2 regions of the Phyllobacterium sp. K27 genome follow, and region 2 is predicted to be linked to the other one. Evidence: riboswitches for the same ligand, from Rfam matches in the RefSeq annotation. Region 2 holds a riboswitch; the other holds the start of a gene.
The links. A riboswitch is a leader RNA that binds a small molecule or an ion and turns the genes downstream of it on or off. The one in region 2 is predicted to bind cobalamin.
Positions count from the first base shown of each region.

Region 1: another riboswitch for cobalamin. It lies ahead of bluB (5,6-dimethylbenzimidazole synthase); the one in region 2 lies ahead of ACYJL1_RS08690 (CbtB domain-containing protein).

Region 1 covers NZ_CM139240.1:1,620,345-1,625,838, reverse strand. Annotated here, with positions in the region: gene ACYJL1_RS07860 (DMT family transporter) at 102-1,037, shown strand; gene metF (methylenetetrahydrofolate reductase [NAD(P)H]) at 1,520-2,446, opposite strand; gene ACYJL1_RS07850 (ArsR/SmtB family transcription factor) at 2,446-3,453, opposite strand; gene ACYJL1_RS07845 (DUF2293 domain-containing protein) at 3,581-3,898, shown strand; gene bluB (5,6-dimethylbenzimidazole synthase) at 3,831-4,574, opposite strand; cobalamin riboswitch at 4,621-4,813, opposite strand; gene ACYJL1_RS07835 (MOSC domain-containing protein) at 4,841-5,449, opposite strand.
Region 2 covers NZ_CM139240.1:1,791,521-1,797,014, reverse strand. Annotated here, with positions in the region: gene ACYJL1_RS08695 (CbtA family protein) at 1-673, opposite strand, end outside; gene ACYJL1_RS08690 (CbtB domain-containing protein) at 798-977, opposite strand; cobalamin riboswitch at 1,027-1,260, opposite strand; gene ACYJL1_RS08685 (cobyric acid synthase) at 1,321-2,778, opposite strand; gene ACYJL1_RS08680 (isobutyryl-CoA dehydrogenase) at 2,887-4,053, shown strand; gene mmsB (3-hydroxyisobutyrate dehydrogenase) at 4,082-4,972, shown strand; gene ACYJL1_RS08670 (hypothetical protein) at 5,295-5,432, opposite strand.

The DNA of each region.
Region 1 (5,494 bases), 170 kb from region 2:
AAGTGACGGATGAAAGTCACGACTGAATGCAAGAATTGGGTGGCAACGCACGATAAAAAGCATAAGGATTTGCAATCCATCACACTTGGAAGGGTAAGTCTGTGTCTATTGCTGATGCCAAAGCTCCGCCGCCGCTTTCGATGTCCGGTTTCGTCTGGCTGCAACTTCTGTTGCTCGGCGCGATTTGGGGTGGTTCATTCTTCTTCGCGCGCATAGCCGTACAGGTTGTTCCTCCCCTCACTCTGGTGTTGTTTCGTGTTGTCATTGCGGCACTGGCGCTGCACATTTATCTTGCGAGCCGCGGCATCAATTTCTGGGACTACCGTCGCCATGCACTCGGTTTTGCAGGACTTGGCCTGTTGAACAACGTCATTCCTTTTTCCTTGCTCTTCATTGGGCAAACTGCGCTGGGTGCTGGCCTGGCCTCCATTTTCAATGCGACAACGCCTATCTGGACAGTGATTTTGGCGACCATTCTGACTGCCGACGAAAAGGTCACCGTGCCTAAGCTTGTCGGTATTCTTCTGGGCATCGTCGGAATAGTGGTGATGATCGGACCTGGAATATTAACCGGTCTTGGCGGCCCACTATGGGCGGAACTTGCTGTCATCACCGCAACCTTATCCTATGCCTTCGCCAGCATTCTGGCTAAGCGCTTCAAGGGAATTCCGCCAACCGTCACGGCGACAGGGCAAATGACTGCATCGACACTGATCATGATACCTGTCGTGCTGCTCTATGATGGATTACCACATCTGGATGCAATAACCCCGGGCATCTGGTCCGCAATTCTCGGATTGGGACTTCTATCAACGGCCTTTGCCTATATTCTCTTCTTTTCAATCGTGAAGGCGTCAGGGGCAACCAATGCCTCCCTCGTCACGCTGATTGTTCCGGTCAGCGCCGTGCTACTTGGAACAATTTTTCTTAGCGAAACACTCGCGGCGCAAGATATTGCCGGAATGGCACTTATTGCCATTGGACTCTTGGTTATTGACGGTCGCCTCCTAGCTATTTTCAGAACGAGGAATAGGTAGAATTATCATAAATTTTCAGTAGTTAGACCGAAATACCGGGAGTTAATCCTGTTCAAAACATGGCAAAACAAGGCCTGCATAGACGTTGCGTTAATTTTGCCGCACTGCAAAAATTTACCGCCATCTTACATTTTTTTTATTTTTTCCGCCATTTTTAAACGTTTAAATGTGTTTATTTTCAAAAACTTATCGTTCCTGTAGAAAAATTTTCTACATTCTTTGTCATCATCCGGTAATATTTGGGCTTTTTCTGTGGCGAATTTGCGCTATGTTATGCAGGTTAACTGCAGGAGACAAGCGATGGGACTAACTCGATCGATGAATGTCCTTATGATCTGTGCAGCGTTCGCATTTATTGGTGCAATGGTCGTAGGACTGATACCTTGAAATAAAATATGAGCGCTACGGATATGGTCTCTGACCGTTAGATAAGTGAAACAAACGAAACGGCCCGGTTATAGCAACCGGGCCGTTTCACTTTATCAAGCGGCAGCGCCAGCCAGATTGGACTGAAGTGCGCCCGCATCCGGACGAATACCGATCAAGTGGCAGATTGCGAAGGCAAGATCGGCGCGGTTCATTGTATAGAAATGGAAATCCTGCACTCCACGCTCGACCAGATCCAGCACCTGCTCGGCAGCAACAGCCGATGCCACCAGCGCGTGAGTCTGCTCATCATTTTGCAGCCCATCAAACCGCTCTGCCAGCCATGCAGGTATGTGCGTGCCTGCTTTGGAGCAGAAGTTGGTTACCTGGGTGAAATTGTGAATTGGAAGTATGCCGGGCAAAATTGGGATGTAGATGCCAGCGCGCCGTACCTTTTCGACGTAACGCTCATATTGGTCGTTTTCAAAAAAGAACTGCGTGATGGCACGTGTCGCGCCATTATCGACCTTGCGCTTCAACATATCGATATCGGTGGCAAAATCCGGGCTTTCCGGATGCTTTTCCGGATAGGCAGAAACTGAAATATCGAAGTCTGCAAAAGCTTTTAATCCAGCAACAAGGTCAGCGCCGTTTTCATAACCGCCTGGTGTCGGCTTGTAATGGGCACCCACGCCGCTTGCGGGATCACCACGCAAGGCAACGAAGCGATTGACGCCCATGGCTGCAAACTCACGGATTACCGTGTCTACCTCTTCCTTTGTGGCATCGACGCAGGTCAAATGTGCCGCTGCATTCACATCGGTTTCAGTTAAGATACGCTTGATTGTACGGGCTGTGCGTTCACGGGTAGAGCCACCTGCCCCATAGGTCACAGAGACAAATTCCGGGTTGAGTGGAGCCAGACGTGTTACAGTTTCCCAAAGGCGCTCTTCCATCACCTCGGTCTTTGGTGGAAAGAACTCAAATGAAACCCTGATATTGCTACCAAGATCAGCACGGCGGGATTGGCGGAAAAAACTCATTAGACACTCTCCGTAACGCGGGAGGTTGAAACGGGATCGGCAATAAGCAGGCGTGGGTCGCGTGCCAGCCACAATTTAACAGTCAGCTTGTCTTTGTCTTTTGGCTGCAATTCCATGCTTTGCTCCAGCGTCAGTCCGGCTTCTGTCAGCCAGTCCTTTATCTGCCCGTCATGAAAACCGAGACGCAAATGCGCATGTCTGTCGCGAAGAAATTCAAGCTCATGCGGAGCGAAATCGACGATCAACATTCGGCCGGAAGGACGCAAGGCACGCGCAGCTTCACGAATAGCCTCAGCCGGATTATCAAGGAAATGCAAGACTTGGTGGATTGTCACCAAATCAAACGACTCTCTGTCTACCGGCAAGGAATAGACGTCACCTTGACGAACTTGCGCATTGGCAACGCCAGATCTCTCAAGGTTTGACCGGGCAATCGTCAACATGTCGCGATTGATATCAATGCCAACACCGCGCAAGTAAAGCGGGGCAAAGAGCTCAAGCAGACGTCCCGTTCCAGTACCGACATCAAGCATTGCCTGAAATGGCCTTGTGCCTACGATCTTTGTAAGCGCTTCTTCGACAGCGCCGTCTGGAACATGCAAGGAGCGGATAGCATCCCAGCTCGAAGCATTCGCGCTGAAATAGGCCGCTGCACGCTCACGACGCTGAAGCTTCACTGACGAGAGACGCTCAAGATCGCGCTCCAGCAAAGGATCAGAGCAATCCAGACGCTCCAGCAGGGAACGAGCAATATCTCCCACGATTAATGATTCTGCCAAACGGAAATAGGCCCAGGAACCCTCCTGATAGCGATTGATAAGGCTTGCTTCAAACAGCAACTTCAGATGTCGTGAAACGCGTGGTTGAGATTGGCCCAAGATGGAAGTGAGATCAGAAACGGTAAGATCACCACGCGACAGCAAAGCAAGAATACGAAGGCGGCTAGGCTCAGCTGCCGCTTTCAATGTATCAACCATCAGGTCGAGATTAAGATTGTGCCGGTCCATAACCAATCCTCAAAAGATATAAAGATATGTTTATGTCATGACGAGAGCTTTGGCAAGGCTTTTTTGCCATTGACGACAATTTCTGCCGCGTCTGAAATAGGTAGTAGAATCAAATCAGGGGGACATCATGAGCGCAGGAACGAACCGTCAGCGTTCAATCAACAAGGCGTTGACCTTGCTTTTGCCCGCCGTTCCTTACTCAGATTCAGAACCAATACGCGCAGCCGCAGGCGCGCCACACATGAAAACTCTGCCGCCCCCGATTGCCGTATGGTTAGCGGCGGTTGCTCATGTGCGGCATCAACATACGGATTATGATGCGCTTCGTAACGAGGGATACGACAAGGAGTCGGCACGTTTCTTCGTGCTTGAGGCGATCAATCGCAAACTGACGGAATGGCGGGCGACACGTCTTCTGGATCCGGATGAGGAAGATTCGAGCTAAGCCGACCCCAACCTTCTTCAAAAATAAGATCCTGCAGTTGGATTCTTTTACGCCAGCCTTTTTTTTCCAACTCTGGCGCATTGAAAAGCTCGCTGACATAACCCAGGCACAGATAGGCGATGATCTCGACATGATCCGGAATGCCTAATATTTGGCGCATATCGCTGTCGTGATAGATGCTCACCCAGCCGACTCCAATGCCTTCAGCACGGGCAGCAAGCCACAGGTTTTGAACCGCACATACGGTACTGTAAACATCCATCTGCCGGTTGTGGGTACGACCGAGCACGACCTTGCCGCCACGTGTCCGGTCACAGGTGATGCATAAATTAATCGGCGCCCTAAGGATGCCCTCAAGTTTGAGAGAGGCGTAGAGCGCTTGGCGTTCATCCTGAAACAAAGCAGTGGCTTCTTCATTGGCTTTGCTAAAGGCCCGGTGCACTTCCTTCTTGCGGGCCATATCTCGGATAGTGATGAAATTCCAAGGCTGCATAAAGCCGACCGACGGTGCATGATGGGCCGCATCAAGCAGGCGCAACAAAACATCATCAGCTATCGGTTCTGGCAAAAACTGATCGCGGACGTCTCGTCGGTTATAAATGGCTTTGTAAACCGCAGCACGCTCATCGTCAGTAAAATCGGCGGCAGGAACCGGACCATCAAAAATTTCGTGCATTGTTTGCTCCTAACAACGCTTGAGACCTTTACTGCCGTCCGCGCAGCTTGGGCTATAAGGTCCGGCCGGTCTTCTGACTGAGGTTCAACTGAACCGTGCGCCTTCCTGCAACTCTTCAATTACAGTGGCATAATGCGCGGTCATCCCCTTTACAGCGTTGGGCACGTGCCGGATTTTCACCGGCTTCCCGATTCTCCGCAATCGTCTGAATTGCTGGCACCGGACCTGTTTTCCTATTCGCCATGAAAAAACTTCTCGCGCAAGTCTCAGGGCCTGTAAATCCACTGTTCGGGAATACGAATGTCAACTTTTTCACCGACATGTATGATGCCCGGCTTTTCAACCCAGGCGACAAGACCCCGCGAGCGCTTGGACACCCGCACAAAATCCAGTGCGGTGGTGGTCTCGTCAGGTGTACCGGCATTCGCTGCAATTGCGCGACCTGCGATTTTACAGGGCGCATTCTGTCCATCAACTTTCAACGTGACACCACCCTCGAAAAACATGAGCGATCTGGGTGGCAACATTGATAGAGACGGGATACCGGCTATCACCATATTCCCGCCAACCCATTCGGCTTTAAGCTCAGGCAGGCCCATACCCGCTGCAATCTGCTCAAGTTCATCAGTACTCAGAATGGACAGCTGACGTTCATTGCGCATCTCGGTGCCACGCGGATACCAAGGCTCGCGTCCGCCGGAGCGACGTGTCTGACCGGCATGAAAATCACCTACAATACCGTCAAAAGTTAGTTCCAGCGAACTTGTCGAAGTTGTAACAAAATCATGCCCCAGCGCTTCAAAGAGCCCGTTTACACGCCCGCTGATTTTGCGAGACGGAACTATTTGGTCTTGCTTGCCAAACAGATCGGTCATTGTTTTGCTCCAAGAAAAAACACTGGTTAGAATCGGCAGCTGTGG
Region 2 (5,494 bases):
TCCCAAGCACGACCCAGAAAAAGAGATTGGTCGCAAGTGTTGAGACGGCAAATTCAGAAGCGAGCGTCGGAGGCACAGCCGATGTCAGATCCTCTGCTTCAGGTGCGCCATAAATATGGGGAGCGACGATCAATAGAACACCAAGAGTTTTCGCCCATATCTGCTCACGAAGGACAATCAGATAGACACCGCCTGCCGTCAGAACCACGGTTATCAGCCACCAAGCCTGTCGTGTAGCCAAATCGGCTGCAGGCATGGCGGGCAATTCAGGTGCAAGGCTGAATGCCGGTGCGAAATTGAAGATGAAGAATCCTGCGAGACCCCAATAAATTCCGTTCTGTAACGTAATACGGCGGCCAAGGAAAAGTGCGGCTGCACCGGTGATCAGCGCAAAACCTGCTCCGGCCACCAGATTGATCAACAGCGTGTTACCGAAGCGCCCGAACGGCAGCTCAGGTCCGGCCTCTTCCCCATGGTCGTGCGGAGCGACCGCGGCAGGCGCGGCGTCAGTTGTAGCCGCCGGGGCATCATGGGAGTGACCTTCACCACTCGCACTTTCATATTCTTCCGCGTGTAAAATGAGCGGTACATTTTTTACATACATGGCCGGCGTCAAAACAATTCCGGCAAAAAGTCCGGCTAAGATCGTAGCCAGCAGATATTTGACCAACATGGAATTTACTCCCAATTCCAAAAGCGAGGCACCGGGCACCTGAAAAGGTCCCGGACCAAACAAACCATCATTGTTTCAATGCTTAAGAGTCGACGGCTGAATCAGTGTTTCAGCTATCAAAGACTTAATGGCAAGGAAATCCATATGAATGGCGGGAGTCGTGCGCTGTATCATGCAGCGTTTCAGAATGTGAAAGACCGACGCCATAAATAATGAACACACCAAGCAGCAAAGATACAACCGCTGTGGTCAGACGCGATGCGAGCGGGAGAGAAATTGTATTCGAAGTACGAACAGCCGCCATAACAACCTCCGTGCAGGGCCAGAAGGGACAATCCCCCTCGGTTTTGGGCACTATTACCCTATGACTGGCAGGTCTCCTGGCTCGCGGGTCGCAAGATAAATGCCGCCTTCCCGGTTTCCCAGTGACTGCTGTCCGCTTTCGCATTCAGCATGGCATCTAACCTAACCGCTCTACAGTCGCGGGGTCGGCTGCGGTGGGATCGCCCTAATGGGTACGACCGTCGCATTCCCTTTTGATCCCTTGGCCTTTGGCCAATGCGGGAACCAATCATCTTTCGAACGTTATTCACCAAGCTGTCTAAAAGTCAAACGAATCTGCGACACCTTCACCGCTGCTAACGTCATCAGGCGGGTTTAAGAGCAAACAGTGCTTCAATATCCAGAACGGACTCCAATTGTGCAGCAATAGAGTCGAGTGCAGAATCCACCCCAGCATGATAATCTAGAGTGCCAGCGGATATCCCCATAGACTTTAAGAATGCCGCCCGAAATGCATCTGCACTGAAAAGACCATGCATATAGGTGCCGAACACTTTGCCATCCGCGGATATTGCGCCGTCCGCCACGCCATCAATATTCACGGCTGGACGGATGCAATCGGGGCCAGTCGTTCGACCGAGATGAATTTCATAGCCTTTCAAGGGCAAATCAAACTGCAATGAATGGGCCTGGACATTGCGTACGGTCTTTTCCGGCTCCATAACGGTATCGATATCGAGATAACCAAGTCCTTTGATTTCGGTGGTACTTCCTTCAATCCCTTGAGGGTCCGATACCGTTTTACCAAGCATCTGGAAGCCGCCGCAAATGCCAATAATATGACCACCTCTGCGCCTGTGCAGGTCGAGATCCTGGTCCCAACCATTTTCACGGAACTGCTGAAGGTCGCCAATCGTCGATTTGGAACCCGGAATAATGACCAAACCGGCATCTGCGGGTAGCCGCTCACCACTTCGAACCATGACCACCTCAACCTGTGGTTCGGCTATAAGTGGATCAAGATCGTCAAAGTTAGCAATGCGATCAAGCACGGGAACGGCAATCTTTAATGCGCGCTCACCGCCTTTGACGAGGCGTTCCAGTACGACCGAATCTTCGGCTGGCAGACGGGAAGCATCTTTCAACCATGGAACAACCCCGAAGGACGGCCAGCCCGTAAATTGCGTAATGGATTTCAAACCATCATCGAAAAGCGAAATGTCGCCTCGAAACTTGTTGATAAGATAACCGGCGATCATATTGCGATCTTCCGGTGAAAGAATTGCATGCGTTCCCACAATCGATGCGATCACCCCGCCCCGATCAATATCGCCCACAAGCACAACCGGCACGTTGGCTTTGATGGCAAAGCCCATATTGGCGATGTCTCCGGGCCTCAGATTGATTTCCGCGGGTGATCCGGCCCCTTCAATGATCACAATGTCAGCGCCGGCGCGAACAATATCCCATGATTCCATCACCGCATCCAGCAATCTGGCCTTGTACTGCTGATAATCCCTGCCCTTTGCCTGCCCCCAGATTCTACCCTGAACAATGATCTGACTGCCAGTTTCTGACTGAGGTTTCAGTAACACCGGGTTCATGTGAACAGAAGACGGCACGCCACAAGCCAGCGCTTGCAACCACTGTGCCCGCCCGATCTCGCCACCATCATCACTCACTGCGGCATTGTTTGACATATTTTGTGGCTTGAATGGCACAACCTTCAAGCCGCGATTGCGCGCAAGTCGGCACAATCCCGCTACGAGAACGGATTTGCCAACGTCTGAGCCTGTTCCTTGCAACATGATTGCGTGTGTCATGGGCTTTGAGTAGCGGATATGTCTTTCTCTTCCTAGCCCCATGCAAGCCGTTGCACGCTTGCGTGCATTCGATAGAGTGACATGCATGAATACTCGGGAGGAACTATAATGGACGCAGTCGTTGATACGGCGCCCAGCCAATTTGAACTCAATGAAGATCAGCTGGCAATTCAGGACATGGCACGCACTTTTGCGGCTGATCAGGTAGCGCCCAGAGCACTGGCTTGGGACCGCGACAAACACTTTCCGGCTGATGTGATCCGCGAGACGGGTCCTCTTGGCATGGGCGGTATTTATGTGCGCGAAGAGTTCGGCGGATCGGGTTTGAAGCGGCTTGATGCCGTATTGATATTTGAAGCCCTTGCGGCGGCATGCCCGGCATTTTCTGCTTTCATATCAATCCACAATATGTCGACATGGATGATTGATCTATTTGGAACAGATGCTCAACGGCGGGAATTTGTACCGAAGATGACGTCTATGGAGTGGTTAGGCAGTTATTGCCTGACGGAACCGAATTCGGGCTCTGACGCTGCAGCGCTGAAGACAACCGCTGTTCTGGATGGTGATCATTACGTTTTGAACGGTGCGAAGCAGTTCATATCCGGCGCCGGTGACAGCGATATCTACGTTACCATGGTGCGCACTGGTGAGGCCGGGCCGAAAGGCATTTCCGCGTTGATCATAGCCAAGGATGCTCCCGGCCTGTCATTTGGCGCAAATGAATTCAAGATGGGCTGGAATGCACAATCCACCCGCACAGTTATGTTTGATAATTGCCGGGTGCCCGTAGCAAACCGGCTTGGCGCGGAAGGTGATGGATTCAAAATTGCCATGGGAGGGCTCGATGGCGGGCGTCTGAATATCGCAGCATGCTCTCTGGGCGGCGCTCAATCCGCACTGGACAAAGCCATTGCCTACGCGTCAGAACGCAAAGCGTTCGGCAAGGCCATTAACCAGTTTCAGGCATTGCAATTCAAGCTTGCAGATATGGAGACAGACCTTTCCGCAGCACGCATGCTGCTCTACACCGCAGCATCAAAGCTTGATGCAAAGGCGCATGACGCATCCAAATGGTCCGCAATGGCCAAGCGCTTCGTAACCGACAAAGGCTTTGATATCGCCAATGACGCTCTTCAAATCCATGGCGGTTATGGTTATCTGCACGATTATGGCGTGGAAAAAATCGTTCGCGACCTACGTGTCCACCAGATATTGGAAGGTACGAACGAGATTATGCGGGTGATCATCGCGCGGCATATGATTAAACATTAAAGCAGAATATTCAGGGAGGAGTGCTGCGATGACGACAATCGCCTTTATAGGTCTGGGCCATATGGGTAATCCGATGGCCGCCAACCTGGTCAAAGCAGGGCACACTGTTCTGGGCTTTGACCTCTTGCCAGAGAATTTATCCATTGCGACAGCCAATGGTGTAACGGTCGTATCAAGCGCCGGGTCCGCCGTCGCAGAAGCAGATGTCGTCATCACCATGCTGCCGGCGGGGAAACATGTTCTCTCGGTCTACGAATCTGTGGCAAAAGAAGCAAAAAGTAATGCGCTTTTTATTGATTCATCGACAATTGACGTCGATTCTGCACGCAAGGCGCATGAAATCGCCCATAGGAACGGACTGCTTTCCGTTGATGCGCCCGTTTCCGGCGGAATAGGCGGGGCTGCAGCAGGCACTTTGACTTTCATGGTTGGCGGGAGTGCCGATGCCTTTTCTAAAGCCGAGCCAGTGCTGAAACACATGGGCGCAAGAATTGTCCATTGTGGCGACGCCGGTAATGGTCAGGCAGCAAAAATCTGCAACAACATGATCCTTGGTATTTCAATGATTGGCGTTAGCGAGGCTTTTACGCTGGCGGAGAAGCTGGGGCTCTCCCACCAGTCGCTTTTCGACGTCGCATCAACCTCCTCCGGTCAATGCTGGTCGCTAACGACATATTGTCCGGTTCCTGGACCCGTTGCCACCTCCCCCGCGAATAATGACTATCAGCCAGGATTCGCGGCTGCTTTGATGCTAAAGGATTTGAAGCTCGCTCAGGACGCTGCGAAGAGCGTTGGCGCTGCAACGCCACTCGGCTCACATGCTGAAGCCATCTATGCACAGTTCAGTGCCGCCGGAAATGAAGGCTCAGACTTCTCAGCCATCATCAATCAACTGCGCACAACCGAGCGCAAAGACTAATGCCAAATAAAAACATATGCGAAAATCCGCAAATTTAGGTTTGGTTAAGCTCTCGATAACCTCGCGGTAACGATGTCCGGTTAAAACTTTACGGGTGAGTAGTTCAAGACCCTGCTCACCGCTCCGGATCGGGTACTGCGTACCGGAGTTGTATCTCCTGCCGAATTTATCACTCGGCAGATACCATATATTTTGGCAAAAAACCGCGCTGCGTCATAATTGGCAGGGCGGTTTTTTTGTTGTCGTGAGAGTCTATCTCGTAATAACAAAAAGCCGCCACCCTGTGAGGCAACGGCTTCGTGTAGGCAACTTAAACTGGCAATTAGCCTGCAGAGCGTGTCCAGATGAACGACATGGCCGACGCAACGCCGCTCTTGGCATTGGTGCGCGGCGTATCGCGCTTTTCAGTTGCATTCCATGCTATGTGAACGCCGTTATTTCGATTGAAAATGTAAAGCATTTCTGCACCTCGAAGAGAAACTGTTGTTGCACTCCAAATGCGCTTATTGCTTAAAGTTTGAT